DNA from 3 places in the Bacillus sp. M13(2017) genome. Region 3 is predicted to be linked to each of the others. Evidence: predicted binding sites of a transcription regulator. Region 3 holds the regulator's gene; each other region holds the start of a gene.
What was found. Region 3 encodes Rex, which represses fermentation and respiration genes when NADH is low (regulators of the CRP and FNR family bind a similar motif). Its sites were predicted from a motif close to TTGTGAAATATTTCACAA; they were not measured.
Positions count from the first base shown of each region.

Region 1: hcp (hydroxylamine reductase) is a predicted target of Rex. The motif match lies at 2,565-2,582, and genes of this name have one in related genera.
Region 2: CGQ22_RS00125 (L-lactate dehydrogenase) is a predicted target of Rex. The motif match lies at 2,392-2,409, and genes of this name have one in related genera.

Region 1 covers NZ_KZ268504.1:265,407-275,576, reverse strand. The annotation lists gene CGQ22_RS14835 (DUF1048 domain-containing protein) at 1-331, opposite strand, end outside; gene CGQ22_RS14830 (PadR family transcriptional regulator) at 406-726, opposite strand; gene hcp (hydroxylamine reductase) at 1,215-2,501, opposite strand; partial or broken gene bla (subclass B1 metallo-beta-lactamase) at 3,243-3,749, opposite strand; gene CGQ22_RS14810 (DUF3784 domain-containing protein) at 3,900-4,190, shown strand; gene CGQ22_RS14805 (hypothetical protein) at 4,219-4,500, opposite strand; partial or broken gene CGQ22_RS14800 (serine hydrolase domain-containing protein) at 4,539-4,853, shown strand; gene CGQ22_RS14795 (hypothetical protein) at 4,890-5,138, opposite strand; gene CGQ22_RS14790 (flavin-containing monooxygenase) at 5,468-6,511, opposite strand; gene CGQ22_RS14785 (metallophosphoesterase family protein) at 6,649-7,380, opposite strand; gene yeiL (transcriptional regulator YeiL) at 7,402-8,094, opposite strand; gene CGQ22_RS14775 (DMT family transporter) at 8,204-8,650, shown strand; gene CGQ22_RS14770 (DMT family transporter) at 8,664-9,128, shown strand; gene CGQ22_RS14765 (YhfM domain-containing protein) at 9,218-9,712, shown strand; gene aiiA (quorum-quenching N-acyl homoserine lactonase AiiA) at 9,753-10,170, opposite strand, start outside.
Region 2 covers NZ_KZ268500.1:514-10,683, forward strand. The annotation lists tRNA gene CGQ22_RS00025 (tRNA-His) at 1-37, shown strand, start outside; tRNA gene CGQ22_RS00030 (tRNA-Leu) at 60-140, shown strand; tRNA gene CGQ22_RS00035 (tRNA-Gly) at 170-244, shown strand; tRNA gene CGQ22_RS00040 (tRNA-Leu) at 261-349, shown strand; tRNA gene CGQ22_RS00045 (tRNA-Arg) at 353-426, shown strand; tRNA gene CGQ22_RS00050 (tRNA-Pro) at 437-510, shown strand; tRNA gene CGQ22_RS00055 (tRNA-Ala) at 527-599, shown strand; tRNA gene CGQ22_RS00060 (tRNA-Met) at 621-697, shown strand; tRNA gene CGQ22_RS00065 (tRNA-Ile) at 702-778, shown strand; tRNA gene CGQ22_RS00070 (tRNA-Ser) at 796-888, shown strand; tRNA gene CGQ22_RS00075 (tRNA-Met) at 916-992, shown strand; tRNA gene CGQ22_RS00080 (tRNA-Asp) at 996-1,071, shown strand; tRNA gene CGQ22_RS00085 (tRNA-Phe) at 1,084-1,159, shown strand; tRNA gene CGQ22_RS00090 (tRNA-Thr) at 1,174-1,249, shown strand; tRNA gene CGQ22_RS00095 (tRNA-Lys) at 1,260-1,335, shown strand; tRNA gene CGQ22_RS00100 (tRNA-Gly) at 1,349-1,419, shown strand; tRNA gene CGQ22_RS00105 (tRNA-Ile) at 1,430-1,506, shown strand; tRNA gene CGQ22_RS00110 (tRNA-Asn) at 1,514-1,588, shown strand; tRNA gene CGQ22_RS00115 (tRNA-Ser) at 1,596-1,686, shown strand; tRNA gene CGQ22_RS00120 (tRNA-Glu) at 1,692-1,763, shown strand; partial or broken gene CGQ22_RS31290 (IS4 family transposase) at 1,861-2,038, opposite strand; gene CGQ22_RS00125 (L-lactate dehydrogenase) at 2,525-3,469, shown strand; partial or broken gene CGQ22_RS31295 (S8 family serine peptidase) at 3,693-4,571, opposite strand; gene glgB (1,4-alpha-glucan branching protein GlgB) at 4,897-6,834, shown strand; gene glgC (glucose-1-phosphate adenylyltransferase) at 6,782-7,912, shown strand; gene glgD (glucose-1-phosphate adenylyltransferase subunit GlgD) at 7,931-8,965, shown strand; gene glgA (glycogen synthase GlgA) at 9,078-10,170, shown strand, end outside.
Region 3 covers NZ_KZ268530.1:758-10,927, reverse strand. The annotation lists gene guaA (glutamine-hydrolyzing GMP synthase) at 1-896, opposite strand, end outside; purine riboswitch at 1,061-1,162, opposite strand; gene groL (chaperonin GroEL) at 1,303-2,937, opposite strand; gene groES (co-chaperone GroES) at 2,976-3,260, opposite strand; gene CGQ22_RS30655 (CPBP family intramembrane glutamic endopeptidase) at 3,652-4,401, shown strand; gene CGQ22_RS30650 (YdiK family protein) at 4,398-4,589, shown strand; gene CGQ22_RS30645 (redox-sensing transcriptional repressor Rex) at 4,619-5,248, opposite strand; gene CGQ22_RS30640 (ABC-F family ATP-binding cassette domain-containing protein) at 5,436-7,361, shown strand; gene tsaD (tRNA (adenosine(37)-N6)-threonylcarbamoyltransferase complex transferase subunit TsaD) at 7,847-8,863, opposite strand; gene rimI (ribosomal protein S18-alanine N-acetyltransferase) at 8,863-9,306, opposite strand; gene tsaB (tRNA (adenosine(37)-N6)-threonylcarbamoyltransferase complex dimerization subunit type 1 TsaB) at 9,320-10,012, opposite strand; gene tsaE (tRNA (adenosine(37)-N6)-threonylcarbamoyltransferase complex ATPase subunit type 1 TsaE) at 9,993-10,170, opposite strand, start outside.

The sequences.
Region 1 (10,170 bases), on a different contig from region 3:
TCAATTTCTTCATAATACTTTCATTCAAATCTTCACGATATTTGGAGACATACGTTTTAGCGTTTGCCACTAGTTCGTCAGCAAAAGATGCCACATCTTCCCCAGTAATATCTAGCACTTGTCTACCTTCCGCTGCACCGGCTTCAAACAAATCGATTAATTCGTACTGAATGTGCAGCATATCCATCCCGTTTCCGGTCGAAAAATTCCACATATAGTTTTGAATTTTCTTAAACACAAACTGATAGTCCTCTGGCAGTGCTGCAACACGTGCCATCATCATTCTGTACTCTTTTTTATCACCGATTAATTTTTTGAATATTTCCAACATGTTATTTTCCTCCTTTTTATAAAGCAGAACAAGAAACTCTCCAAATATGAGCCGAAACATTTTATATTATGAGGCTAGTTTGACTTCAAGACGTTAATTTTTGACGATACAAAATCCCATTTTCTCCAAAATAATTCAAGCTCCTGACGACCAGCTTCATTTAATGAATAAAACTTACGAGGCGGCCCCATATCTGATGGTTTCTTTTCAATATTCACAAGCTTTTTCTTCTCTAGTCGTACGAGAATGGTATACACCGTTCCTTCCACGACTTCGGTAAACCCAAGATCATTCAAGTGGCGAGTAATCTCATAACCATACGTTTCACGGCGGCTAATGATTTCCAACACACACCCTTCCAGTGAACCTTTCAACATTTCAGTTAAATTTTCCATGTTCTGATCCTCCTTTACCCCCTATTCTGTCTGACTTATATTCAGTATTACAGAGTACTAAGGCGAATTTTTCACTGAACAGTTTTTGTGAATACGAACTATTCAGTATCACTTATTACATCTACATTGTATGACTAAGTAGCGATAGATGTCAACTGATTTTCAAATTTTTTCTAAAATCCGCTATTACCTATTGTCTGCTGAAAATATTTTGAGAAACAACACTACTCAGTATTGCTTATTACAAGTACATTGTATGACTGAGTAGCGATGAATGTCAACTCGATTTTTATATTTTTTTCTAAAATCAACTATTACCTATTCGATACAGTCTGTTTTCTTTTTTTAAATTTCCCCATACCTATCCCACTAAGAAAAGAAAATACCCCAAAATAAAAATTCTACATTTTTGTTTTGGGGCGCTATACTATACCAAAGTTAATGAATATGGCTAGCTCTTCTTATTTAATAAGACAGATCATTTTTTGTTACGATAACATCATAGCCATATCTTCTGCTGCATTTGTAATTAGTTTTAAACCAAATGTTTCTTGTAATACATCAAGCACGCCAGCTGAAATAAATTCAGGAGCCTTTGGACCGATGCGAATATCTTGAATCCCAAGACTAAATAGCCCTAGTAAAATGGCAACCGCTTTTTGTTCAAACCATGATAGGACAATACTTACTGGCAATTCATTCACTTCACATTGAAAAGCATCAGCTAAAGCAGCCGCTATTTTCACTGTAGAAATTGAATTATTGCACTGTCCTAAATCAATGTAACGCGGAATTTCCGTACCAGGTACAACACCGTAATCCACATCATTAAAGCGGAATTTCCCGCAAGAAGTTGTTAAAATAACCGTTTCTGGCGGAAGTGACGTTGCTAATTCACGATAATATTCTCCGCCTTTTCCCGGTGCATCACAACCGGCGATAACAAAGAAACGCTTTATTTTCCCTTTTTTTACTGCGTCAATAATTTCTGGAGCTAATGATAATACTGTATTATGATGAAACCCTGTCACTAACTGTTCATCCGACTCCATATGTACTTCTGGAAGTTCTAGCGTTTTTTGAATTAACGTTGTAAAATCATCATTTTCAATTTTTTGTACACCTTCTAAACCTGCAATGTCATATGAAAAGAATCGATCAGAGTACGAGCCTTTAATTGGCATAACACAGTTCGTTGTAGCTAATATGGCACCAGTAAATTTTTCAAAAAGGCGTCTTTGATCATACCATGCCTTACCGATGTTTCCTTTTAAATGTTTATATTTTTTCAGCTGCGGGTATCCGTGTGCTGGTAGCATTTCAGAATGCGTATAAATATTAATGTCTTTTCCTTCTGTTTGCTTTAATAGTTCTTCTAATGCAAATAAATTATGGCCCGTAACTACAATTGCTTTACCTTCTACACGATTTTGTGTAATTTGTACAGGTTCTGGCACACCAAAATGATTCGTATGTGCCTCATCCAATAACTCCATCACCCGTAAAGCTGATTTCCCAACTTTCATAGCCATATCAATATGCTCTTGTTCGTTAAAATTAGAATTTGTTAATGTCATATATAAAGCTTCTTGTGTTGTGGCATCTACAAATGCATCCGTATACCCTAGCTGAGCAGCATGTGTGCGATAAGCTGCAATTCCTTTTAGCCCAAACACAATCGTATCTTGTAAACTCGCAATCGTTTCATTCTTACCACAAACACCCATCACTTTACATCCGCCTGTTGGCGTTTGTTCACATTGATAACAAAACATATCATCCCACCCTCTCCCAATCATTCATTACACCTTAAGCATAATACCCATTGAAAAAAAGTGATGTGATATCAATCACAATAATATATAAAGATTTGTGACAGTTCATATTGTTGACATAATATTTTTATTGACACTAAAAAATGTACATTAGTGTGCACACATCTTTCGATACTTTTAAATAGCTAAATAATTAATTTGGAGAAATATATACAACGAAAATTTTTTGAATCCTTATACAAATAGTTGCAATTCATCACATATGAAAATAGACATACAAAAACGCCATCCTTTTCTATCATTCAATAGAAAGAATAGCGTATTTTTTATTTTAAGAAACTATCATTTTTTATTAAAGCCTTTATTGTAAAGCTTTTTATTTACAATACATTTACACTATCTTAACATTACTTACATTATTTATATGATATATTTATATAGAAACTACTTAAGAAATTTCATATACATTTTATCTTTATGATCTCTTATCTAATCAATAAAAAGATCATGTTATATTTTTATAACAGGGGTGAATTAGAATGACTGAAACTTTAAAAACACTTATAATGCTTGATGCTACTTACGTTGTTATTGCAATTATGACAGTACTAGTATTTGTATACTTGGAATTAAAATCTCAGTAATATATGCTGACGTAATCGACAGATTCAGCATTTAAATATAGTTAGAAGAAAGAAAGGAGAAAATTATTTCTCCTTTCTTTTGTATTTCTACAATTTCTTATTTTAATAAATCCAATGTATGTAAAAGTAATCCCTTGTCTCCTACTTCTCCATGACCAGGTACTACCGAATTTATATTTCCATATCGCTTCAGCACATTCTCAATCGATGTAGACCATTCATTTACATACGCATCCGCAACATTTCCTAAATCTTTAGCTTCCGCAGATTTTACTAAACAGCCTCCAGCTAAAATTTGATATTGTGGCAACCAAACAACAATATTATCTTCTGTATGTCCTTTCCCCGGATAGAACGTTTCTACTTTTGTATTGCCAAACTTCAAACTCGTAATTATTTGTAAATCTCCAAGCGGCTCTTCATATCCACTGTTCTTTGCTAATTCTGCAGTTAATGCTGTACTATGCGCTTTAATACCTCTTTCTTTCAACGTTTTTATTCCGCCAATTCGATCAGCGTGCGCATGTGTAATAATGAAATCCGTTACGCGCTTCTGAAATTTCTTTTCTACCATTTCTATTAGTTCCTTCGTTAATTTGTCGTCTCAATCTGAAACTCCACAATATTCATACTTAATCTCCCCTCATTACAAATACTCCATTTTTCTATTACATTTAAAATCAAAATTGTATTTTGTTAAATTATAACATTCAGACTATAATTTATTTATAGCCCATTAACGGAGGTGTTTGCAATGACTCTCTTCGCTTCACCATCATTATTCATAGTAGCAATCATTTCATTTGCACTAGCTTATTTCATCGGAGTAAAACAATACACTTGCCTCTTATCAGGATTCAACGAACGCCGCGTGCTTGATAAAGTGACACTATCAAAAATAGTAGGTCTTTATAATTTAATTGCTGGTGTCATTGCGACAATCGGTAGTGTCTTCACTACTCCTAATGCCAAAATCTTATTTCCTATCATTATAATTGGACACGTTATAATCGCGGCTTATGTAAATACACGCATGGTGCAGTGAAAAAGATCACCCAAATGGGTGATCTTTTTTATAATTTATCAACATATTGCTTCGCTTCTAGTAAGGAAAAACCAAAAGCTTCTCTTACTCTCTTAACTGCTGTAATTTTTTTGCCTTCTTCTACAAGCTGGCGTAGTTCTTTATTAATTTCAGGTTCTCTTTCTACAATTCCCAATTCTTTCGTAATTAATTGTAATCTATCTTCAATTCTCTTTAAACGCGCATCATTTTTCTTTTCAATTGTAGTTAATTTTTCAGCGATATAAATGAAACCAAAGGCTACTATCGGTATAACCATCCAGAATTTCATGAATGTTCCCCCTTACTAACTTTCATTTGTTTTATTTCACTGACTTATCAGCTTTAGTCATTGAAATCATTCATTCCTTACAAGGAAAGGGCAAACTAAAACTTTCTCAAAAATTAGTACTAGACATGATTTCTCCTCAAGGTTGCTCAAAATGGACTGGATTAGGTGTTTTTCTAGATGATTCTAATGAAGAATTACAGATTTATTCACTCGGATGGGGCGTCGGATTTCAATGTATGATGGTTTGTTATCCATACTGCGGGAATGGCGCTGTTATTATGACCAATTCCGATTTAGGTGTTCATCAAATGGAAGGGATCATTGGTGAGGTTGTAAAAACGTTATCCTTATAATGAAAATAAAGAAGCTGTTCCTTCCAGCTTCTTTATCTATATAACATTTTTCGCAACAATTTTTATATGTTCTGGTGCGATAATTTCCGTTATACTTTCCTGGAAATCTTCATGTAACATTTCTTCCAAATGTTCTAACTGCACTTCAACATGAGTGCATTCTAAATTATGTATATTTAATAGTGCATAATGATCTTTTTTCTTAATTACTAAATATTGATTTTCCTCTGTCACAAGTACAGAACCTAATCGGACTCCTAGTAAGCGTTGATCATCAAACTTCATAATTACTTCTCCTTCCCTTATATAAACGAAACTACAATGAAAATAATTACATTTATGGAAAAACACACTTATTTAGACTATATCATAATTTACTAAAATATAAATATCATTTTTCCTTTTAATAAAGTGAAACTTTAATCAGTGGAGGCCTTACTGTCCGTTAATGTGGGATGAAAATCCCTATTTTTTCATATATTTCGATACAAAAAACTTTCTCAACATAAAATTTGAATTTTCAGTTTTTAATTCTATGAAAATCTATTATAATAAAGTTAATAAATGTTTGACCTCTCCTAATTCATGTACATATGGATGATCAGTAGTTATTGCTACTGATCTATTTTTTTGATTTCAGAAAGTACATACGCTGCATCCTTTCCTACACCACAAATAAGTGCGGAACCCCTTTGAGATTGCCATGGTAAACCGATATAATACAATCCTTTTACTGGACTGATTCCCTTTATATGATTAGGAAATCCTTTCTCATTCACTGCCTGTTCAATTTCAATCCAATTATAATTTTGTACAAAACCAGTTGACCATATAACGCTTTCTGCACTATAAGTATCACCATTCTGAAACATAATGTTATTTCCTGATGCACTTACTACTTTTTCTTGCAGTTTGATTGCTCCATTACGAATAAGTTTCTTACCTTCAAAACCGAAAATAGGGTCCTTTCTCTTCTGAAACCATCTTCCCCTCTTTGTATTTATTTCAGCGTACAATAAACCCACTTTTTCTAGCAGATTAAAAATACTTTTTCCAAAAAGTTGTAACGGTAAAAACGTTAAAGGATGACTAATAGACACCGTAACTTCATGCGTTTTTGCAAGTTCTACTGCTATTTGCATTCCTGAATTTCCGCCACCTACTACAAGTGCCTTCCCCTGTGGAATTTGCGATGATGATCTATATTGTGATGAATGTATTTGAAAAATATGTGATGATAGATTTGCTGAAACTGAGGGAATAAATGGTTGCTGAAAACCACCTGATGCGATAATAACTTTTTTCGTTTGTAAAACTTCTGTAGGAGTATGTAATTCAAATATTTCTTTTTCTTTCTTTATTTTTAGTACTTCCGTTTGTAATTGTACCGGTAATTGAAAATGTCTTGCATATTCTTCTAAATAAGTTGCAATTTCATCTTTACATGGAAATTCATTGTTTTCACCTATTAACGTCATACCCGGCAAGCTACTGTAAGACCTTGGGGTAAAAAGCTTCAAAGAATCATATCGATTTCTCCATGAATCACCAACTCGTTTTCCTGCCTCAAGTAATAAAAAATTATACCCTTCTTGCTTCAAGTAATATCCCATTATTAATCCAGCTTGACCCGCTCCGATAATAATTAGGTCTTTCATTCTAATCCCTCCTTCTTTTACATATGAATATTTGTTCATATATTCATATGTTTCCATAATCATAACATTTTATTTTTATATAATTCAATATCTACTCAAAATAAAAAAGAGCAGTTTACCATAAAGTAAACTCCCCTTCATTCTATCTTCCCAGTCTTTAGCGCCTGTGCCCAGTCATATCTCTCTTGTTGAACAGCCAATCCAGCAGCTTCTTCCCAATTATAAGGAACTGAAATTTGTTCAATTGTCCATTCTCCCAAAACCTTTTCTATCACTACATATTTTGCATGCGGAGTTCCTGATTCCATTTTATGCATAACAGGTAACTCATCTTTGTATGCTGGAAGTCCTACACTTCCTGGATTTATAATGATCTTTCCGTTCGCTAAATAAACAACTCTAGGAATATGTGTATGACCACATACTATTATTTTTTGTTCTATATTTTGGAGTTGATCCATTATATTTTTTTCATTCTTTAATATTGCACCATTCTCATTCATCTCTTCTAACAAATACACTTCATCTGAAGTTGGCGTACCGTGACAACATAACATATCGTCTACAATAAATTGTGAAGGATGTTGTTTTAACCAACCTATATGATAATTTGTTAATTGATTTTGAACAAAAGTTAGTGTAGCAGATTGCTCTTGTATAGGTTCCCAAAGCATGCGATCACAATTGCCTTTAATATGTATCATCTCGCTACTCATTAATATTTCAATTGTCTCTAAAGGATTTAACGGCCCATACACACTATCTCCTAAATTTATTATCATTTCGACCTTGCGACGTGTAATATCTTTTAATACCGATTTTAAAGCGTGACTATTTCCGTGGATATCTGAAATTATAGCTATTTTCATCTTAATCCCTACTTTAATATATTATTTATAAACATCTGCTGCCAATTCTCTCAAAACATCCACGTTTACTACTTCATAGCATCCATCGTTCTTCTTTATTATCTCTTTATCACAAAAAATATTTAATGTTCGCAACAAATGCCGATAACTCGTTCCTAACAATTCCGCTATTTCCGTTAAATTCCCACTAAACACAATTCTATTTTCATGCTGAACTGCTCGTTCTCCTGCTGCTAACATGTAACTCGCAAGTCTATTTTCAAGTGGATATAGTAAATTAATAGTACTATTTTTTGAAAGTCGGTTTAATTTATGTGCTAACGATCCGCAAATACATCGTAAAAATTTCGCATCATGAAATAGTTGATTTCTCACTTTTCCTAAAGGTAAACCAACACAATATGAATCTGCCATTACTTGTACGTTTGAAGCAGTCTTTTGAGAATGAATTAACTCCACATCTCCTAACAACTGCAAACTATCATAAAAGCATAATAATACAGATTTCCCATTACTTAATGTATTAAACGCTTTCGCTTTTCCTTCAACGAAAAAATATAAATAATCTATCTCTTCATTTTCTCTACAAATAAACTCATTCTTTTTAAAAAATATAAGTTCCATATACGGTTTCATATCATTACTAAAAAATGAATCAATATTATTTTGTTTCATATACTTTGCTAATTTAATTGAATTACATACTTTCTTCATAGTTCCCCCGCCTTTACCACTCATCCCCATTGTAATCAAAATTTTCTTCTTCCACTATGACATATGTCATAGTAATACACAATTTCAGCATGATACAGTCATTACAAATATGAAAATTAAAGGGGATATTACATTGTATAACTTTCTTTCTGTCTTTATTGGTGTGCTCATCGCCGTTATGCTTCCACTGAATGGGATTTTATCTGAGTTAATTGGGAAGTATACAGCAAGCGTTGTCATTCACCTTGTCGGTTTAATTGCAGTTATCTTCATTTTAATCATAAACAAAAATAAAATTCATTTTGATAAAAGTATTCCGCTTTTTTTATATAGCGCTGGAGCGATTGGAGTATTCACTGTCCTTTTTAATAATATAAGTTTCTCCGTCCTTGGTGCTTCTATTACGATTGCATTAAGTTTACTCGGTCAATCTATCGCTTCCATCGTTATTGATCATTTCGGCTTATTAGGAATGAAAGTTGCAAAGTTTGAAAAGAAAAAACTAATTGGATTATGTTTCATCTCTTCCGGAATTATAATCATGACAATTTATTAATGGAGGCAAAAAAATGTTATATATTACGATCGCTATTTTAGCTGGTGTTTCTATCGTTGTTGCTAGAATTATAAACGCGAATTTAGCAGCAAAAATTGGAAATTGGGAAGGCACGTTTTTCAATTATATTACTGGATTATTTTTCTCTATGTTATTTTTAATTTTCAGTTCAGATTCATTGTATATTCCAATGCAGACGTTACAATCTATTCCCATCGCTGTGTACTTAGGCGGATTAGTAGGCGTTATCGTCATTTCACTATCGAACTATATCACTCCTAAAATATCAGCATTTTATTTAACATTACTCATCTTTATCGGACAATTATTTGCGGGGACTATCATTGATTTCATTTTGTCGCATGAACTCTCAATGGGCAAAGTTATCGGTGGCATTTTCGTACTAATTGGTCTCACTTACAATTTACTCGTAGATCGCCCTGTAAAAACTGTGAAGCATAACCAAGTTCAACTATAATACTTTGCGCCTCCCTATCATATATTAATAGAAAAGCTCTTCATACGAAGTAATAGAGAGGAGAATATTCTATTAAGAAAATCATTTTACTGCTCGGTAGCGTATTAATTATTTCTGGAATTGTATGGTTTGTAAACTCGGGAAAATCTATTCAAGATCTGTATACTGCAAATAAGCCGAAAAAGAAAGCTACTATTATTTCAAGCTCGCGAGATCCAAATGAGCCTCCTGTTTTTTTAGGAAAACAGGAAATAAAAGATATACATGTCGAATCAATTAAAACAAAAAAGAATATCTTTCTCACAAAAACAGATGAATTAAAAACGTTTATTAACAGTATGAATACCGCAAAAAAAGGAAAATTAACATTAGATGAAGAAGGATCAGACTTAATAGATTGTGATATGTGGATTACTTTCGAAGATGGAACTTATAAAAAATATTTCATATGGGTAGTTGATCATCACAGCAGCGAAGTGATGATTGCTCAGCAAGATACTCCTGATGATGTAAACCTTACGTACTATCAGTTAAACGAAGATAGTTCAAAAAAAGTTTATAATTTATTTAAAAAAATTATTTAAACGAAAAAGTCATGAGCACGCGAACTCATGACTTTTTGCACTATATATACTCCGGGAACACTCTACAACCCTTTTCCTGCTCTATATCATGACCAAAGAAAACAATTGGTTTCTCTTTCGCCACAACTCCTTTTAAACGTTTAATTGAAGATAAAGCTAATTCTGGATCAAATCCTGCGAACGGCACTTCATCTTCAAAATTCTCTTTCGTGTACGATGCATCAATCGTTAATAAAACTGAACCGGATTGCTCCGTCTCAATGAATAGCGACTGATGGCCTGGAGAATGACCTGGCGTATACAATAATTGAACACCTGGTACCACTTCATAATCCCCTTCAATAATTTTGTAGTTCAAATGCGGTAATATACATTCTTTCATATATTCTTCTCTATGAAGTGCTGCCTCATATTCCGTTCGCTGCACAATAATCGGTGTATTTGTAAAAGCACCGTTT
Region 2 (10,170 bases), on a different contig from region 3:
CCGGCATTCGTGGGTTCGATTCCCATCAGTCGCCCCATTTTTCTTAAATAAATTAATATGCGGGTGTGGCGGAATTGGCAGACGCACCAGACTTAGGATCTGGCGCCTTTGGCGTGGGGGTTCGACTCCCTTCACCCGCACTTTTAATTAAATAACTCATACATGTCTTGCGGAAGTAGTTCAGTGGTAGAATACAACCTTGCCAAGGTTGGGGTCGCGGGTTCGAATCCCGTCTTCCGCTCCAATTTTCAATATGACATGCCGGGGTGGCGGAACAGGCAGACGCACAGGACTTAAAATCCTGCGGTGGGTGACCACCGTGCGGGTTCGACCCCCGCCCTCGGCACCATATGCGCCCGTAGCTCAATTGGATAGAGCGTTTGACTACGGATCAAGAGGTTAGGGGTTCGACTCCTCTCGGGCGCGCTTTTATTAACGGGAAGTGGCTCAGCTTGGTAGAGCACCTGGTTTGGGACCAGGGGGGCGCAGGTTCAAATCCTGTCTTCCCGATATTCCAAAAAAACATGGGGCCTTAGCTCAGCTGGGAGAGCGCCTGCCTTGCACGCAGGAGGTCAGCGGTTCGATCCCGCTAGGCTCCACTTATCTTAAATATCATTTATGGCGGTGTAGCTCAGCTGGCTAGAGCGTACGGTTCATACCCGTGAGGTCGGGGGTTCGATCCCCTCCGCCGCTACCATAAAGGACCTTTAGCTCAGCTGGTTAGAGCAGACGGCTCATAACCGTCCGGTCGTAGGTTCGAGTCCTACAAGGTCCACCATTAGACGTATATATCTCGGAGGTATACCCAAGTTCGGCTGAAGGGATCGGTCTTGAAAACCGACAGGCGGCGAGAGTCGCGCGGGGGTTCGAATCCCTCTACCTCCTCCATTTTTTCTAAAGTAAATATTTTATCATCGCGGGGTGGAGCAGCACGGTAGCTCGTCGGGCTCATAACCCGAAGGTCGCAGGTTCAAATCCTGTCCCCGCAACCAAATGGTCCCGTGGTGTAGTGGTTAACATGCCTGCCTGTCACGCAGGAGATCGCCGGTTCGACCCCGGTCGGGACCGCCATTTTTACATAAAGGCTCGGTAGCTCAGTCGGTAGAGCAGAGGACTGAAAATCCTCGTGTCGGCGGTTCGATTCCGTCCCGAGCCACCATTTTGAAGTCGCAAGCCGACTTAGCTCAATTGGTAGAGCAACTGACTTGTAATCAGTAGGTTGGGGGTTCAAGTCCTCTAGTCGGCACCACTTTCAAAATGAGCCATTAGCTCAGTTGGTAGAGCATCTGACTTTTAATCAGAGGGTCGAAGGTTCGAGTCCTTCATGGCTCACCATTTACAATTTAATGCGGGTGTAGTTTAGTGGTAAAACAAGAGCCTTCCAAGCTCTGGTCGAGAGTTCGATTCTCTTCACCCGCTTTTCAATTATGGGCCTATAGCTCAGCTGGTTAGAGCGCACGCCTGATAAGCGTGAGGTCGATGGTTCGAGTCCATTTAGGCCCACCATAATTGTTCCGCAGTAGCTCAGTGGTAGAGCTATCGGCTGTTAACCGATCGGTCGTAGGTTCGAGTCCTACCTGCGGAGCCATATTTATAGAGAAGTACCCAAGTGGCTCAAGGGGCTCCCCTGCTAAGGGAGTAGATCGCGAACGCGGTGCGAGGGTTCGAATCCCTTCTTCTCTGCCAGAACTGGCCCGTTGGTCAAGTGGTTAAGACACCGCCCTTTCACGGCGGTAACACGGGTTCGAATCCCGTACGGGTCATACTAAAAGAGATAGCATAATCTGCTATCTCTTTTTTGTTGTGTAAAAGTGGACTTTGGATACTCTGCTTTTTTAGGCAATAGAAGAAATATGAAGTATGGGCTGTTGCAGTTGGGTATATAGAGCCGTAAATACAATCATGTTGTTTATTTGGGCCTGTATGAATATGAAGGAACTATCTATCTAACAAATGGTACCTCAAGTTGAACTTTTACCCCAGCTGTATGGCTGTAGCCTCCTACACTTGGAGAAACCGATGAAAATACATCCGGGAGCTACTGTGGAAAATAAATAATATATAGAAGAAGCTGCTTTCTCTCAATAGGTGTGACCTACTGAAGACAGCTTTTTTATGTTGTCATTATTGTCGAGTTTTGTCGGTAAGCCGATATATTGCAAAAATCGCTGATATAATTTGAGTTACGGTCGATAAATTTTAATAATCGCTGATATATTTGGAGTTACGGTCCATATATTCTAAAAATCGCCGATATAATTTCACTTACCGACAAAAACCACAAGAAAATCCCTTTCACAATCTAAAGAAAACGCCTCCATTGAAATGGATTCCACACCTATTCCAATAACTTTACATCATATGTGAAAAAGTTCACAAATAGGTCATAATTTGTGAAGTAATTCACAATAATACGTGCTACAATATGAATGTAAAGAAGTTAAACAACATTAAATTAGTATTTTAATTAATTACTTAAACAATCATAAAAAATAGATGTGAACAATAGAGAGGGGAAATTACCATGAAAAAAGGTATCAATCGTGTAGTATTAGTAGGAACAGGAGCTGTAGGTTGTAGTTATGCTTACTCAATGATCAACCAAGGTGTAGCTGAAGAATTCGTATTAGTAGATGTTAATGAAGCAAAAGCAGAAGGGGAAGCAATGGACTTAAGCCATGCGGTACCATTCTCTCCATCACCAACAAAAGTTTGGAGCGGTAGCTATGCAGATTGTAAAGATGCAGATTTAGTAGTTATCACTGCTGGATTACCACAAAAGCCAGGTGAAACTCGTTTAGACCTAGTTGAGAAAAATACAAAGATCTTTAAACAAATCGTTCGCGGTATTATGGATAGCGGATTCGATGGAATCTTCTTAATCGCAACTAACCCAGTTGATATTTTAACTTACGTAACTTGGAAAGAATCTGGTCTACCAAAAGAGCGCGTAATTGGTTCTGGTACTACTTTAGACTCTGCTCGTTTCCGTTACATGTTAGGTGACTACTTAAATGTAGATCCACGTAACGTTCATGCTTACATCGTTGGTGAACACGGTGACACTGAACTTCCAGTATGGAGCCATGCTACTATCGGTGTACAAAAACTAGAAACAATTTTAGCTAATAACGAACAGTACAAACAAGAAGACTTAGATAAAATCTTTGAAAATGTACGTGATGCAGCTTACCATATCATCGAGCGTAAAGGTGCAACTTACTACGGAATCGGTATGTCACTACTTCGTGTAACTAAAGCAATCTTAAACAACGAGAACAGCGTATTAACTGTATCTGCATACCTTGAAGGTCAATACGATGAGAAAGATGCTTATGTAGGTGTTCCAGCTGTAATTAACCGTGAAGGTGTACGTGAAATCGTAGAGCTTGAGTTAAATGAAGAAGAAAAAGCGAAATTCGCTCATTCTGTAAAAGTATTAAAAGAAACAATGGCACCAGTACTATAATAATTACTAAATAATTCAGAGGTGGGAAACTGCTTCTTACCTCTGAACTTATATAATTTAATATAAATTCCTTTTCCGGTTTCCCTTGTATATCCCCAATATACCCCTTTTGCTGGATAAGGGTCGTTTATAGAAAAAGAGCACTCTACTTTACGTAGAGTGCTCTTTATTATTCCGCTATTTGCCGGGCAGTAAAACCTCGACTGATTAAAGTTTCACTTTATTATTTTTTAGGCATTAATCCTAATTTCTTTAAAATATCTGTCAGTGTACCGCTTTTGGATTTTTCAGCAGCTGTTTGTGATTTAGATGCATCTAGCTCTTTTTTCAAGAAGTTCTTTTCAACGAAGCGAATATCTTTTTCATCGACAATCCCATCTTTATTAAGGTCTCCGTCTTTTACAGTTAGTCCTTTTTTACCATAGTTGCTAGCGATAATTTCAGCATCTTTAATATCGATTACTTTATCAGCATTTACATCGCCGGCAAGGTTTTCGTCAGGTCTTGCATAATAATATTGGCCAAGCAGCTTACCGTCTTTTTCAGTACCAAGTTTCGTTGTTAGGCGGCTTGTTAAATGTCCTGGCACCTCTACATATAAGTTATAGTCGCGTTTATTAACTGGAAGTCCATTTAGTTTGAAGTATCCGTATTTATCTAGTGAGCCTTCAAACTTATGACGATAAGAATCAGTCGCATATACTTTTACGCCAAGCTTTGTATAATCGAACTTTTCATCTAAATAGCCACGTTCATTTAAGAATGCACCAGGTTTAATATTTCCTTCTACTAGTGAATTTAAGGACATAACTGAGAATGTTTGATCTTGAAGTACACGCATTCTATTTGGTTCTGATTCACCTTGTTTCCAGTAAACAAAAATTGGTGACTCTAATTGAGCGTTTGCTTCATAAAATTCATCATTTTCTACTTTGAAAGTTACATCAATGAACGGGAAATCACCATCTAATCCAGCAAAGTTTTTGTCATCGATAGCACCGCCAACTGTAACAGAACCTGCCTCTAGTTTCGGTTCATTTACTTTTGCGGTTACCCCTTTGTCGGAAAGTAGCTTTTCAAAAGCAGGATTAAATTTCGCATTTCAATAACATTGTGACAAAAAATATTGAGAAACATTTTTTATGACAGATTATTTTATTTTGATTTTGAGTGGAAAATAGCATGAAAAATAGGATAAACATAATAAAATAAAGGTTGAGAAAAATAATTGGTAAAAATATAGAAGAATAATAAAGCGTTTTCAATGAATATTCGTCAAAATTCGATATTTTACACGGAAATGTGAAGAAAAACTAACATTTTTAAGAAAAAAACGAATGTTTTTTATAAATTAACAAGGATATTGCAGTTTTTCACAGAAATAGTTAAAGTATAAAAAATTCTGTCATCTAAGTGAGGTGAGCATATTGAGTGTAATAAATTGTGAAGAAGTGAAACGAGATGAGTTTCATACAGAAAAGTACTATGAAAGTTATAACATCTTTGGCGCACATGTTGTGACGGAAGATGAGATTCAAGGGGTACGATTTACAGTGTGGGCTCCTCATGCGAAAGCAATGAGTGTTGTTGGAGATTTTAATAAGTGGGATTATGAGCAACATAAGATGCTACAAGTGACAGAAGAAGGCATTTGGTCCTTATTTATACCGCATATTGAAGAAGGAGAAATATATAAATATGCGATTGAAACGTTGGCTGGTGACGTCATTTTAAAGGCAGATCCGTATGCTATATATGCAGAAGTAAGACCGAATACGGCATCTGTAGTTTTTGATATAAAAGGATATGAATGGAATGATAAAAACTGGAATCGTAAGAAAAAGAAAAAACCGATTTATAAAGAAGCGATGACAGTTTATGAATTACATTTCGGTTCTTGGAAAAAGAAAGAAGATGGAACACTATATTCTTACAGGGAAATGGCAGAAGAACTCATTCCGTATGTGGTGGAACATCAATTTACACATATTGAAATTATGCCGCTTGTTGAGCATCCATATGATCGTTCTTGGGGATATCAAGGAACGGGATATTATGCAGCGACGAGTAGATTTGGTACACCGCATGATTTAATGTATTTTGTCGACGAATGTCATAAATATGGAATCGGTGTCATTTTAGATTGGGTACCGGGGCATTTTTGTAAAGATGCTCACGGTTTATATTTGTTTGATGGCACACCGACCTATGAATATAAAGATAAAGATGTACAAGAAAATCTAGTATGGGGAACTGTCAATTTTGATTTAGGAAAGAGAGAGGTACGTAATTTCTTAATTTCAAATGCGTTATTTTGGATGAGATATTTCCATATTGATGGTTTCAGAGTAGATGCAGTTGCGAACATGTTGTACTGGAATAAAGAAGGACAAGAGCAAAGTAATGAGTACGCTGTGTCATTTTTACGGGAGTTAAATGAAGCGGTGTTTGCAGAAGATGAAGATTTTCTTATGACGGCAGAAGATTCAACAGCTTGGCCACTTGTAACAGCTCCAACGTATGAAGGTGGGCTTGGATTCAATTATAAATGGAATATGGGCTGGATGAATGACGTGCTGAAATATATGGAGTGTGCGCCAGAGTACAGAAAATATATTCATGAGAAAATGACGTTCTCTTTACTATATGCTTACTCTGAAAACTTCATATTACCCCTTTCTCATGATGAAGTCGTTCATGGGAAAAAGTCGTTATTAAATAAAATGCCAGGTGATTACTGGGATAAGTTTGCTCAGCTTCGTTTATTATATGGATATTTCTTTACTCACCCAGGAAAGAAATTACTTTTCATGGGAGGAGAATTCGGGCAGTTTGATGAGTGGAAAGACCTTGAAGATTTAGATTGGAATTTACATGATTTTGAAATGCATCGTTATATGCATGATTACTTTAAAGAGCTCATAGCATTGTATAAGCGCTCAAAACCACTTTGGCAGCTTGATCATTCGCCTGAAGGTTTTCAGTGGATTGATGCTAATAATAACGAGCAAAGTATTTTCTCGTTTATCCGCCAAGGAGATAAACAAGAAGATGCGTTAGTTATCGTATGTAATTTTACGAAAGCTACATATGAAAACTATAAAGTAGGTGTACCAGATTTCGAGTATTATAACGAGATTTTAAATAGTGATGCTGAGCAATATGGCGGGTCAGGGCAAGTAAATAAGAAACGTCTGAAAGCAATTCAAGAACCGTATCATAATCAAGCAGCACATGTAGAAATTACAATTCCACCATTTGGCGTATCCATATTACGACCAGTGAAGACGAGAAAGGGGAGCAAAAAACAAGATGGCTCAAAAACAAAAGTGCGTAGCAATGTTACTAGCAGGGGGAAAAGGTAGTCGATTAAGTGCATTAACAAAAAATTTAGCCAAGCCAGCTGTTCCATTTGGTGGTAAATATCGCATTATCGATTTTACGCTAAGTAACTGTGCGAATTCTGGTATTGAAACGGTTGGGATTTTAACGCAATATCAACCACTTGAACTTCATAATTATATCGGAATCGGCAATGCGTGGGATTTAGACCGAGTAAGCGGTGGAGTCACAGTGTTACCTCCTTATGCGGAGTCTTCAGGTGTGAAGTGGTACACAGGTACGGCAAGTGCCATTTATCAAAACTTAAACTATTTAAGTCAGTACGAACCAGAGTACGTTCTTATTTTATCGGGCGACCATATTTATAAAATGGATTACAGTAAAATGCTAGATTATCATATTGAGAAGGAAGCGGATGTTTCCATTTCTGTTATTGAAGTACCTTGGGATGAGGCGAGTCGTTTCGGTATTATGAATACGAACGAAGAGATGGAGATTGTTGAATTTGAAGAGAAACCGCAATTTCCAAGAAGTAATCTTGCATCAATGGGAATTTACATTTTTAACTGGGCAATTTTGAAAGAGTATTTAGAGATGGATGCAAGAAATCCTGAATCTAGTAATGATTTCGGAAAAGATGTACTTCCGCTTTTATTAGATGAAGGGAAGAAGTTGATGGCGTATCCGTTTGAAGGATATTGGAAAGATGTTGGAACGGTTAAGAGCTTATGGGAAGCGAATATGGATTTACTGCGCGATGAAACATCACTGAATTTAAACGATCGTAATTGGCGTATTTATTCTGTAAATCCAAATGAGCCACCTCAATATATTGCAGAGCAGGCAAAAGTAGAAGAATCACTTATTAACGAAGGATGCGTCATTGAAGGGGACGTGAAGCATTCTGTATTATTCCAAGGGGTGACGGTAGAAGAAGGTAGTATGGTTATTGATTCTGTCGTTATGCCAGGAGCAAAGATTGGAAAAAATGTTGTGATTGAAAGAGCAATTGTTGGATCGGAAATGGTTATTGAAGATGGAACAATTATTCGTCCGGAAAAAAATGTTGACGATGTAGTACTCATTGCTGAAGGGAAATAGAAAAGGGGGATGAAATGAATGGGAGAAAAAATGTTAGGAATTATTAATGCAACGGGAAGTTTTCCTTCCTTAAAGAAAGTAACAGGGCATCGTTCACTAGCGGCGTTACCGTTTGGGGGCCGTTATCGACTCATTGATTTCATGCTTTCAAATATGGTGAATTCTAATATTCATAGTGTAGCGGTTTTTACAAGTCATAAAAACCGCTCGTTAATGGACCATGTTGGTTCAGGAAAGCAGTGGGATTTAGATAGAAAAAGAGACGGACTGTTTTTATTCCCACCAAATTGCCAATGTGACCAAGATGAATTTGGATCTTTTGCACATTTTAGAAGACATATTGATTATTTTCTAAGAGCTAGAGAAGAATACGTCGTTATTACGAATAGCCATCTCGTAACAGCATTGAATTTCCAGGCGGTGTTAGAGCGACATATACATACGGCAGCTGATATTACGGAAGTTTGCCATGAAGGGGTTTCGCTTCAAACATACGTGTTAAAGAAAAAATTATTGTTAGATTTATTTGAGTCATATAAAGATTTGGAGCAATATAGCTTATTCGATGTGGTGAGAGAAAAGCGCGGAAAATCACTGCATATTGCTACTTATGAGCATACAGGATATGTAGCGATTATTGATTCGATTGAAAGTTACTATAAACATAGCTTAGAAATTTTGCAACCTGCTATTTGGAAGCAAGTATTTAAGAAAGAAGCACCGATCTTTACGAAAGTAAAAGATGAACCACCAACTCGTTACTTAAAAGGTGCAGCCGTGAAAAATACAATGATTGCAAACGGCAGTATTATTGAAGGCGAAGTAGAAAATAGTGTTATCTCCCGTTCTGTTAAAATTGGAAAAGGTTCCATTGTTCGTAACAGTATTATTATGCAAAAGAGCCAAATTGGAGATAACTGTATAATAGACGGTGTTATTATTGATAAAGACGTGAAAATTGGTGACGGTGTTGTACTAAAAGGAAACGCTGATGAGCCATACGTTGTAGAAAAAGGAAGCGTTCAAAACAGTACGATTAATAGTTATTCTTAAAAGAATCAGTGGGGGTCTTCCTCCACTGATTAAAGTTTTAATTCAAATGAAAACTCGAAGGGAGGAAGCTGCAAGGGAAGTAGTATAAGCTTTTCGTGCAGTGGGACAACAAGTGAATATTTTATTTGCAGTATCAGAATGTGTACCATTTGTTAAATCGGGAGGCTTAGCTGATGTAGCAGGTGCGCTCCCAAAAGAGCTAAAAAAATTAGGGGTGGACGTTCGCATTATACTCCCGAATTATAGTCTTATTCCGCCAAAGTTAAGGGATGGATGTACGTTACATAAAGTAATTAACGTCCCGCTCGGGTGGAGAAATCAATATTGTGGAATTTTAAAAGGTGAGCAAGACGGAATTACGTATTACTTAATAGATAATGAATATTATTTTAAGAGAGATTCTCTGTATGGTCATTATGATGACGGAGAGCGTTTTTCTTATTTCTCAAAAGCGGTGTTAGAGTGTATTCCGCACCTTGATTTTGAAGTGGATGTTCTTCATAGCCACGATTGGCATACGGCTATGGTTAATTTCTTACTTCGTGAAAAGTATCAAGATAACCCGTTATATGAGCGTATTAAAACGGTATATACGATTCATAACTTGCAGTTCCAAGGTGTATTTCCTCCTGAAGTGATGTACGACTTGTTAGAGCTTGGTGATGAATATTTTCATAGTGAGCAGCTAGAGTTTTATGGAAACGTAAACTTTATGAAAGGCGGTATTATCGCTTCGGATCAAATTACAGCGGTGAGCCCGACGTATAAGGAAGAAATTCAATATGAATTTTTTGGTGAGAAGTTAGATGGATTACTGCGAAAATATAATGATAAGCTTAGCGGCATTGTAAATGGTATTGATACGAGCGTATATAATCCAGAAACAGATTCGTATATTAAGGCTCAGTATGATGCAGATTCATTATATGAAAAGAGTGAAAATAAACGCGCCTTGCAGCGTTATTTTGGTTTGCCAGAAAAAGAGGATACACCAATTATTTCAATGGTAACGAGATTAACGAAGCAAAAGGGGCTTGATTTAGTACGTACTGTATTCCGTGAAATAATGGAGGAAGATGTACAATGTATTATTTTAGGATCAGGTGATTCGGAATATGAGCAATTCTTTGAGTGGATGGCATATGAGTATCCGGAGAAGGTAAAAGTTTATATCGGATTTAATGAAGAATTAGCTCACCAAGTGT
Region 3 (10,170 bases):
TTACGTTTTTGTTCTGGATCTTCTACACCTTTTAACTTGTCCATAAAGCGGTCTTTTGCATCCACTTTAATAACGTTCATATGGAAGCCTTCGCTAAATGTTTTCATAACGCCTTCCGCTTCGCCTTTACGAAGTAAACCGTGATCAACGAAAATACATGTTAATTGGTCACCAATTGCTTTATGAATTAACACTGCTACAACAGAAGAGTCTACACCGCCGCTAAGTGCGCATAGTACTTTTTTGTCTCCAACCGTTTCACGGATTTTCTCTAATTCTACTTCGATAAAGTTCTCCATGTTCCATCCTTCAGAACAACCACAAGCACCGAATACGAAGTTTTTAATTAAATCGTTACCGTGCTCAGAGTGACGTACTTCTGGGTGGAATTGTACACCGTATAAGTTTTTGTCTTCATTGCTCATACCAGCAATTGGGCAAGATTCACTTGTTGCGTCTACTACGAATCCTTCAGGTAAACCAGTTACTAAGTCACCATGGCTCATCCATACAACTTGCTCTTCTGGAAGGTTCGCATATAATTTTGATTCGTTCTCTACTTTAAGAACAGCTTTTCCGTACTCGCGGTGATTTGCACGCTCTACTTTACCACCGAAGTGTTGCGTCATAAGCTGCATACCGTAACAAATACCGAAGATTGGTAAACCTAGTTCAAAGATTTTTTCATCACAATGTAATGCACCTTCACCGTATACACTATTTGGTCCACCAGAGAAAATAATCCCTTTTGGATTCATTGCTTTAATTTCTTCTGCAGTAATTGTATGTGGATGAAGTTCACTGTATACACCGAACTCACGAATTCGACGTGCTATTAACTGATTGTATTGACTTCCAAAATCTAAAACGATAATTGTATCGTGTTGTTTCTTCAAAATAATCACCCCAACGTTAGTTCTCGTATATAAATATTTTCACCAATTTGGCGAAAAGCATTACCAATATAATAAAAAAAGCCAGTCCTCCGCCTCTAGTCTCATAACAAAGAAAAGGCAGGGGTCTGGCTTTATAAAGAAAGATAGTCTCCGCTCTTTATAAATATAAGACACACTGCCTTCATAGTCAGGTTGTTTACGGTAACCCGGTAGAGACTCTCAAACCATATCATTGAGGATATATGAAGGATCGTTTTATATTATCTTCCTAGATTCTAACAATGAAGTATCAATATGGTCAAGAGAGAAAGCGACAAAATTCTACAGAAATTCATTTCCTTTTTTAAAAAACATAAAAAAACATCCATTTCTATATAGAAATGGATGTTTTTTAGGGCAAACGGAATTACATCATTCCGCCCATACCGCCCATGCCCATGCCGCCCATGTCAGGCATTGCTGGTGCATTTGGTTCTGGCTTGTCAGCTACTACAGCTTCAGTTGTTAAGAACATAGCTGCAACAGATGCTGCGTTTTGAAGTGCAGAGCGAGTTACTTTAGCTGGATCTACGATACCAGACTCAAGCATGTTAACCCATTCGCCAGTAGCTGCGTTGAAACCAACGCCTACTTTTTCGCCTTTTAGACGCTCTACAACTACAGATCCTTCTAGACCAGCGTTGATTGCGATTTGGCGAACTGGCTCTTCTAGTGCGCGAAGTACAATGTTGATACCTGTTGCTTCGTCGCCTTCAGCTACGATAGAAGCTACTTTTGTGTATACGTTCATAAGTGAAGTACCACCACCTGCAACGATACCTTCTTCTACTGCTGCACGAGTTGAGTTAAGTGCATCTTCAATGCGAAGTTTGCGTTCTTTCAACTCAGTTTCAGTTGCTGCACCTACTTTAATTACCGCTACGCCACCTGCAAGTTTTGCAAGACGCTCTTGTAATTTTTCACGATCGAATTCAGAAGTTGTTTCTTCTAATTGCGCACGGATTTGACCGATGCGAGCTTCGATTTGTTCTGTGCTTCCTACACCTTCAACTACAGTTGTATTTTCTTTCGTTACAACAACTTTACCAGCGCGTCCTAAAGATTCAACTGTAGCAGATTTTAAGTCACGGCCTAATTCTTCAGTGATTACTTCGCCACCTGTTAAGATTGCGATATCTTCTAGCATTGCTTTACGACGGTCACCAAATCCAGGAGCTTTAACAGCTACTACGTTGAATGTACCACGAAGTTTGTTCACTACTAATGTAGCTAAAGCTTCGCCTTCTACATCTTCAGCAATGATAAGAAGTGGTTTACCTTGTTGTACCACTTGCTCTAATACTGGTAAGATTTCTTGAATGTTAGAAATCTTTTTGTCAGTGATTAAGATGTATGGGTTATCAAGAACTGCTTCCATTTTGTCAGAATCAGTAATCATGTAAGGAGATGCATATCCACGATCAAATTGCATACCTTCTACTACGTCTAATTCTGTTGTGAATCCTTTAGACTCTTCTAAAGTAATAACGCCGTCGTTACCAACGCGCTCCATTGCTTCAGCGATTAATTGACCTACTTCTTCGTCAGCTGCAGAAATAGCAGCTACTTGTGCGATAGAAGATTTGCCTTCGATTGGTTTAGAAATCGTTTTTAATTCTTCAATTGCAGCAGTAACAGCTTTTTCGATACCTTTACGAAGACCCATTGGGTTCGCACCAGCTGTTACGTTTTTAAGACCTTCACGAATCATAGCTTGCGCTAATACAGTTGCAGTTGTTGTTCCGTCACCAGCTACATCGTTTGTTTTGCTAGCAACTTCTGCTACTAACTTCGCACCCATGTTTTCGAATGCATCTTCTAATTCGATTTCTTTTGCGATTGTTACACCATCATTTGTAATAAGTGGTGAACCAAATTTTTTCTCAAGTACAACGTTACGACCTTTTGGTCCAAGTGTTACTTTTACTGCGTTTGCAAGAGTGTCGACACCGCGAAGCATCGAACGACGTGCTTCTTCACTAAATTTAATATCTTTTGCCATAATAATTGACCCCCTTGGATTTTTTAAGATTTATATAATTAACCGATAACTGCTAAAATGTCACTTTCACGTAAAATCAAGTAGTCTGTACCTTCATATTTCACTTCAGTACCTGCATATTTTGAGAAGATGATAAGATCACCTGCTGCTACCTCTAAAGCAACACGCTCACCATTCTCAAGCACTCGACCAGTACCTACTGCAACAACTTTACCCTCTTGTGGTTTTTCTTTTGCAGTATCTGGTAATACAATACCACTTGCTGTTTTTTCTTCTGCTTGAACAAGCTCAATTACAACGCGATCACCTAATGGCTTTAGCATGAACAATAACCTCCTCATTTTGTTATGTAAATTTCTTTTATTAGCACTCAAGTCATCCGAGTGCTAACACACTTATAATAATAAATAATCTCAATTTCTTTTGCAAGTAAAAAAATCATAATTTTTTCGCAAATTACTATATAAACTTTCTATATAGAATACCGCCTTTACTATATGAATCGTTGTTTCCCCTACTCGTATGTTACAATATGAAAGACACCCTAAGTTGTTTTCGCTAAACGTACAACTTTTTCCTGTCTCCTACTTTAATTTCAAATAAAGATTTACAAAAAAATCATAATTCGAATGAAAGTTTATATCGTAGATAACATATTTACATGTTATCCTACCTTATCTCATACACTAGAGTTAGAAAGGATGGTTAAACCATTTGAAGAAACAATACTGGTGGATTATCGTTACATACATTTTAATGCAGTTATCTGGCGTTGTTGGATTACCACTTCTCCTAAAAACAGGACTCTATGATAATAGAGGATTTACCATTGAGGAAAAAGGACAAATCATAATGGGACACTGGGCAATTATTAGCTTCTTTGTTGCATTATGTATCATACTTTGGTTACTTAGAACAGATATTCGTGACAGGCATTTAGATGCAATGCGCTCTTCTGTCCCAGCTACTATTGGATGGATTTTCATCGGGTTCTTCTTAGCTTTCTTTTCACAAATAGTTGCCGGTATGATCGAGATGCAGCTACTAGGAATTAAGCAAGGTTCAGAAAATACAATGAAACTGATGGAAATTGCAAGAACGACACCTTGGTTCCTTATTGTCGTATCTATAATCGGACCTATCTTAGAAGAAATCGTATTTAGAAAAATTTTATTTGGTGCACTTTATAAGAAGTTTAACTTCTTTATTGCAGCTATCATTAGTTCGCTTGTATTCGCAGCAATTCATTTTGATTTTACTCACTTATTGGTATACACTGCTATGGGGCTCGTATTCGCCTTCTTATATGTGAAGACGAAACGTATTATCGTTCCGATTGCAGCTCATGTTGCGATGAATACATTAGTTGCTATTGGGCAAATTTTTATGAGCAATGAGCAAATTCAAGAAATGATTAAAGAAGCTGAAAAAATGCAAGGCTTTATCGGAGGATTTTTTGTATGAGAAACTCACCATTGTTCATGGCTGCACTATACTTCCTTCTTGGATGTATCTTTACACGCTTGGCCATTACGAACGTGACAGATACAATCTGGAATATGTGGACAATACTATTTGCAGTTATGGCAACAATTGATTTTAATTTGGCACTTCGCCTTATATTAGTTAAATTCACAAAGAAGAAACAATAATAAAACGCAGAGGTCGCTTCCTCTGCGTTTTATTGTGGATAGTTTTTCAAAAAGTAAACTAATGTTTGTAACTCTACAGCTAAGTCAATATGATGAATTCTAATATTCTCTGATACGTTTAATCGCGCTGGTGTGAAATTCAAAATACCGTGCACGCTCGTTTCAGCTAATCTATCTGCTACAGCTTGTGCTACTGTGGCTGGTACTGTTAATATTGCCACTTGTATATCATTTGATAATCTCTCTTCTAATTCATCTAAATGATATACAGGAATGCCCCCGATTTCTGTTCCAACTTTCTCTTCACTAACATCAAATGCCATTTCAATTTTTGTATTATTGTTTTTCGTGAAATTATAATGTAAGAAAGCGGTCCCTAAATTACCTACTCCAATAAGTGCTACACGTGTTATATCATCTTGATCAAGTGTTTCGCGGAAAAATGATAATAAATAATTTACGTTATATCCATATCCCTTTTTCCCTAACGCTCCAAAATACGAAAAATCTCTTCGTATTGTTGCGGAATCTACTTTTACTGCCTCACTCAATTCGGCCGATGAAACACGCTGCTTACCAGAAAGAGATAAGTTTTGGATAAATCGATAGTATAGAGGCAATCTTTTAGCAGTGGCTTGTGGAATCTTTTGCTGATCCATATGACCTCTCCTCTCTTCCTATCATTATTCATATACTTTAATCAAATACAGAAGTTTAGCACTCATTAAATTCCTTGTATAATAAAGAGAAGAAGTATTCTCTCTTTATTTTAAACTATACACTATTTTTAGTATGATTGAGAAATATAAACATGGCAAAGTTAAGAAATTATTTGAGGTGAAAACATTGATTTTATTACAAGTAAACGCGCTTTCGAAATTATACGGTGCAGAAACAATTCTGGCAAACATAAAATTGGAAGTACAAACAAAAGATCGTATCGCATTAGTTGGAAGGAATGGAGCAGGAAAATCTACATTATTAAAAATAATCGCTGGTGAATTATCTCATGATGGTGGCGAAATTATAAAACCAAAAGATGTCTCAATCGGATATTTAGCTCAAAATACTGGACTAGAAACGTCTTTAACAATTTGGGATGAAATGCTAACCGTCTTTACCCACTTACAGCAAATGGAGACAAAACTTCGAAGGCTTGAGCAAGAAATGGGAAAAGAAGAAAACTTTTCAAACGAAGCTACATATGAAAGATTGTTAGCTGAGTATGACCAATTGCAACTCAATTATAAAGATCAAGGTGGATATCAATATGAAGCGGATATTCGCTCCATTTTAAGCGGCCTTGGCTTCCCAGTTGAAACGCACCAGACGACGATTTCTACTTTAAGCGGCGGGCAAAAAACAAGATTAGCTCTCGGGAAATTATTATTAACAAAACCAGACTTACTTATTTTGGATGAGCCTACAAACCATTTAGACATCGAAACATTAACGTGGCTTGAGCAATATTTACAAGGTTATCCTGGCGCAATATTAATCGTTTCACATGACCGTTATTTCTTAGACAAACTCGTTACACAAGTATATGAAATTTCGAATAAAGAAAGCAGACGATTTGTTGGTAACTACAGTAAATATTTAGACTTAAAATCAGCATTATATGAGCAAGAAATGAAACGTTACGAAAAACAACAAGATGAAATCGCAAAACTTGAGGACTTCGTTCAAAAGAATATAGCTCGCGCTTCTACAACGAAACGGGCTCAAAGTCGCCGTAAACAACTAGACAGAATGGAATTATTAACAAGACCATTAGGGGATTCTAAGTCAGCATCATTCCACTTCGATATTGAAAAGCAAAGTGGAAATGATGTTTTACAAGTAAATGATGCAACCATCGGCTATGATGAGAACCCTATAATTGAACATGTAACTATGCGCTTAACTCGCGGAGATAGTGTTGCTTTAGTTGGTCCAAATGGAATTGGGAAATCCACATTATTAAAGTCTATTGTGAATAAGTTACCACTATTAAATGGTGATGTTTCTTTCGGATCAAATGTATCTGTTGGTTATTATGATCAAGAACAAGCAAACTTAACATCTTCTAAACGGGTTTTAAATGAACTATGGGATGAATATCCACTGCAACCTGAAAAAGAAATCCGTACTATACTCGGGAATTTTTTATTCACAGGAGATGATGTACTGAAACCAGTATCTTCCCTTAGTGGTGGACAAAAAGCTCGATTAGCTCTTGCAAAACTTATGATGCAAAAATCAAATTTATTAATTCTAGATGAGCCTACGAACCACCTTGATTTAAATAGTAAAGAAATTTTGGAGAATGCTTTAATTGATTACCCAGGGACTCTTCTATTCGTCTCACATGACCGCTACTTTATTAACCGTGTAACAACGACTGTGGTTGAGTTATCAACAGAAGGTGCACAGGAATATTTAGGGGATTACGATTACTACGTTGAAAAGAAAAATGAAATGATTGAACGTGCAGAACTTGAACAGCAAGAAAGTGACATTCCTGTTCAAAAGGTGGTTGCACAAGAGAAATTAAATTATTTAGAAGAAAAAGAGCGTAAAAAACTAGAGCGTCAACGCACTAGAAAAATTGAAGAGCTAGAACAAAGTATATTAGAATTAGAAGAAGAAATTGCTACGTTAGAAGATCAACTTTGCTTACCAGAAATATATGCAGATTATGAAAAAGCTAGTGAAATTACAACTAAAAAGCAAACGCTACAAGAACAACTTGAAACTTGTATGGCAGAATGGGAAGAGCTGCATGTATAAGCATATTTAAATAAAGAAGATGTCTCATAAGTCAGGATTTTTGACTATGCGACATCTTCTTTTCTTTTAATACAGAAACAATTTTTTGAGTATATCAATCGTAACTTAGAATATACTAACGATTTTTCAAATATATCTATCGTAACCCTATATATATTAACAATTTGAAACGAAATATCGATTTAACGACAAAGATTGACAATATTAGCATCTTCTATAATGGGGTGATGTTTCAAAATGTTTTTCGGGGATATCTTCTTGCCTTTTATTTCCCGAAAAAGAACAAATTCAAAGGTCTGACATCATCCTATTTATCCACAAGTTTATACACATATCCACCTTTATAAAATAAACCTTAAAATAACTTTTCCACATTATCCACAATCAACAAAAAAGTTATCAACATTTTATATACACAATAAAACCCATATTATCAACAGACAATATGGGTTTTATCCACAACCTGTGGTTAATTATGTGCATAACTATGCTTCAATATCTAATCCTGGATTTGCATTTAAGGCTAATGTTGCACGCTTACCTTGTTCATAAGCAATTGTCCCTGCCGCTGCAATCATCGCTGCATTATCTGTGCATAAAGATAGCGGCGGAATAATTAATTCAATGTTTTCTTTTTGTGCAAATTCCTCTTCTAATCGCGCACGAAGTCCTTTATTAGCAGCTACTCCACCAGCAAGAAGTAATTGCTTTACATTATAAGCTTCTGCTGCACGAGCTGCTTTCGTTACAAGTACATCTATTACACTTTCTTGGAAACTTGCCGCTAAATCTTCTGGCGCAATTTCTATACCGCGTTGTTTTGCATTATGCACAGTGTTGATAACTGCTGATTTCAATCCACTAAAGCTAAAATCATATGAATCCGGTTCTAGCCATGCACGAGGCAAATCAATTGTCGGTTCTCCTTCATGTGCAAGGCGATCAATATGAGGACCACCTGGATATGGCATAGATAACGTACGAGCTACTTTATCATATGCTTCTCCAGCTGCATCGTCTCGTGTTTCACCAATTACTTCAAATGAACCATGTTCTTTCATATAAACAAGTTCTGTATGCCCACCAGATACAACAAGTGATAATAACGGGAATTGAACTTCTTTTACTAAACGGTTCGCATAAATATGACCAGCAATATGATGAACACCGACTAACGGAATATCATGTGCAAACGCTACTGCCTTCGCTGCATTTACTCCAATTAGAAGTGCTCCTACTAAACCAGGACCTTCTGTTACAGCAATTGCATCAATATCATCAAATGTGATGTTTGCTTCCTTTAAAGCTTCTTCTAACACAACTGTAATTTCTTCTACATGATGACGGGATGCAATCTCTGGTACAACGCCGCCAAAACGTTTATGACTTTCAATTTGTGATGCAACGACATTCGCAATAATTTCCGTTCCATTTTTAACAACTGCTACTGCTGTTTCATCACAACTTGTTTCAATACCAAGTATAATCGTATTTTTTTCCATTATATATTCACCCACATTACGAGACCATCTTCCTGATTGTCTGCATAGTATCGTTTACGAATCCCACCATTTTGAAATCCGTATTTTCTGTATAACTGCTTTGCTACTTCATTTGATACACGTACTTCAAGTGTCATTGTTTTTACCCCTAGTTCTTTCGCTTCAGAAATAACTGCTTTCAATAGGGCATCTCCTAACTTTTGACCTCGGTATTCTGGCAAAATAGCTATATTTGTTATATGTGATTCATCAATAATTATCCACAATCCACAATACCCGATTACACGACCATCTTTTTCTAACACAATATAATGTGCATGTTCATTCATCGTTAATTCACGGTGAAAGGCATCTGCAGTCCAAGGAGTTGAAAAAGACGCTTCTTCAATAGCTACAATTTGAGCAATATCATCAAGCTCCATCTTTCTAAATATCATATCCATCTTCTGCAAGCTCCTACTTGTTTTGACTTTCTAACCACTTTGTTTCAGCTTCAGCTAAACGAAGATAGCTTGGAACAAACGTATGCACATCTTGTTCTTCTTTTTGTAATCCTAAGAATGCTAGCTCACTTGGTCTTGGGTTATTTTTAGTAAATGGAGCGAATACAGCTTGATCACCTAAATGTTCTATAATTGTTTCTTTATGCAATTTAACATCGTTACCGATAAATAAAACAGGCTGTCCTTTATCTTTTAACATTTGCAACCAGTCTACAATAAGAATAATTCGGTCTTCTTCTATTGAAGTTAACTGCTCTCCTTCATATGTATATAACCCAGTATAAATTTGCCCACGTCTTCCATCAAATAAAGGACAAATTAATCCGTTAAAGTTAGCACCGTTTGCAGCTACTACCTCTAAACTTGATACACCTACAATTGGTATTTGAAGTGACCAAGCTAATGTTTTCGCCGCTGTCACGCCTATGCGAACACCTGTATAGGATCCAGGTCCAGCAGCTACAACGATTTTAGTTAATTTCTTCGGTTTTACGCCACACTCTTTTAACAGTTTCTCTACAGCTGGCATAAGACGTACAGAATGGTTTTTTGTTAAATTTGTAATGATTTCCCCAATTACGTTTCCTTCCTCAATAAGGGATACACCCATTACGTAATTTGAAGTATCAATTGCTAGTACTTTCATCTTGTAATAGCTCCTCACATAATCTAATATAGCGATCTCCAATTGGCTCGAGTATAATTTTTCTTGTGTCATCTCCAGCATGGAATAAACTAATTTGTAACTTTTCATTCGGTAAATATGCTTCTATTAAATGAGCCCATTCTACTACCGTAATTCCT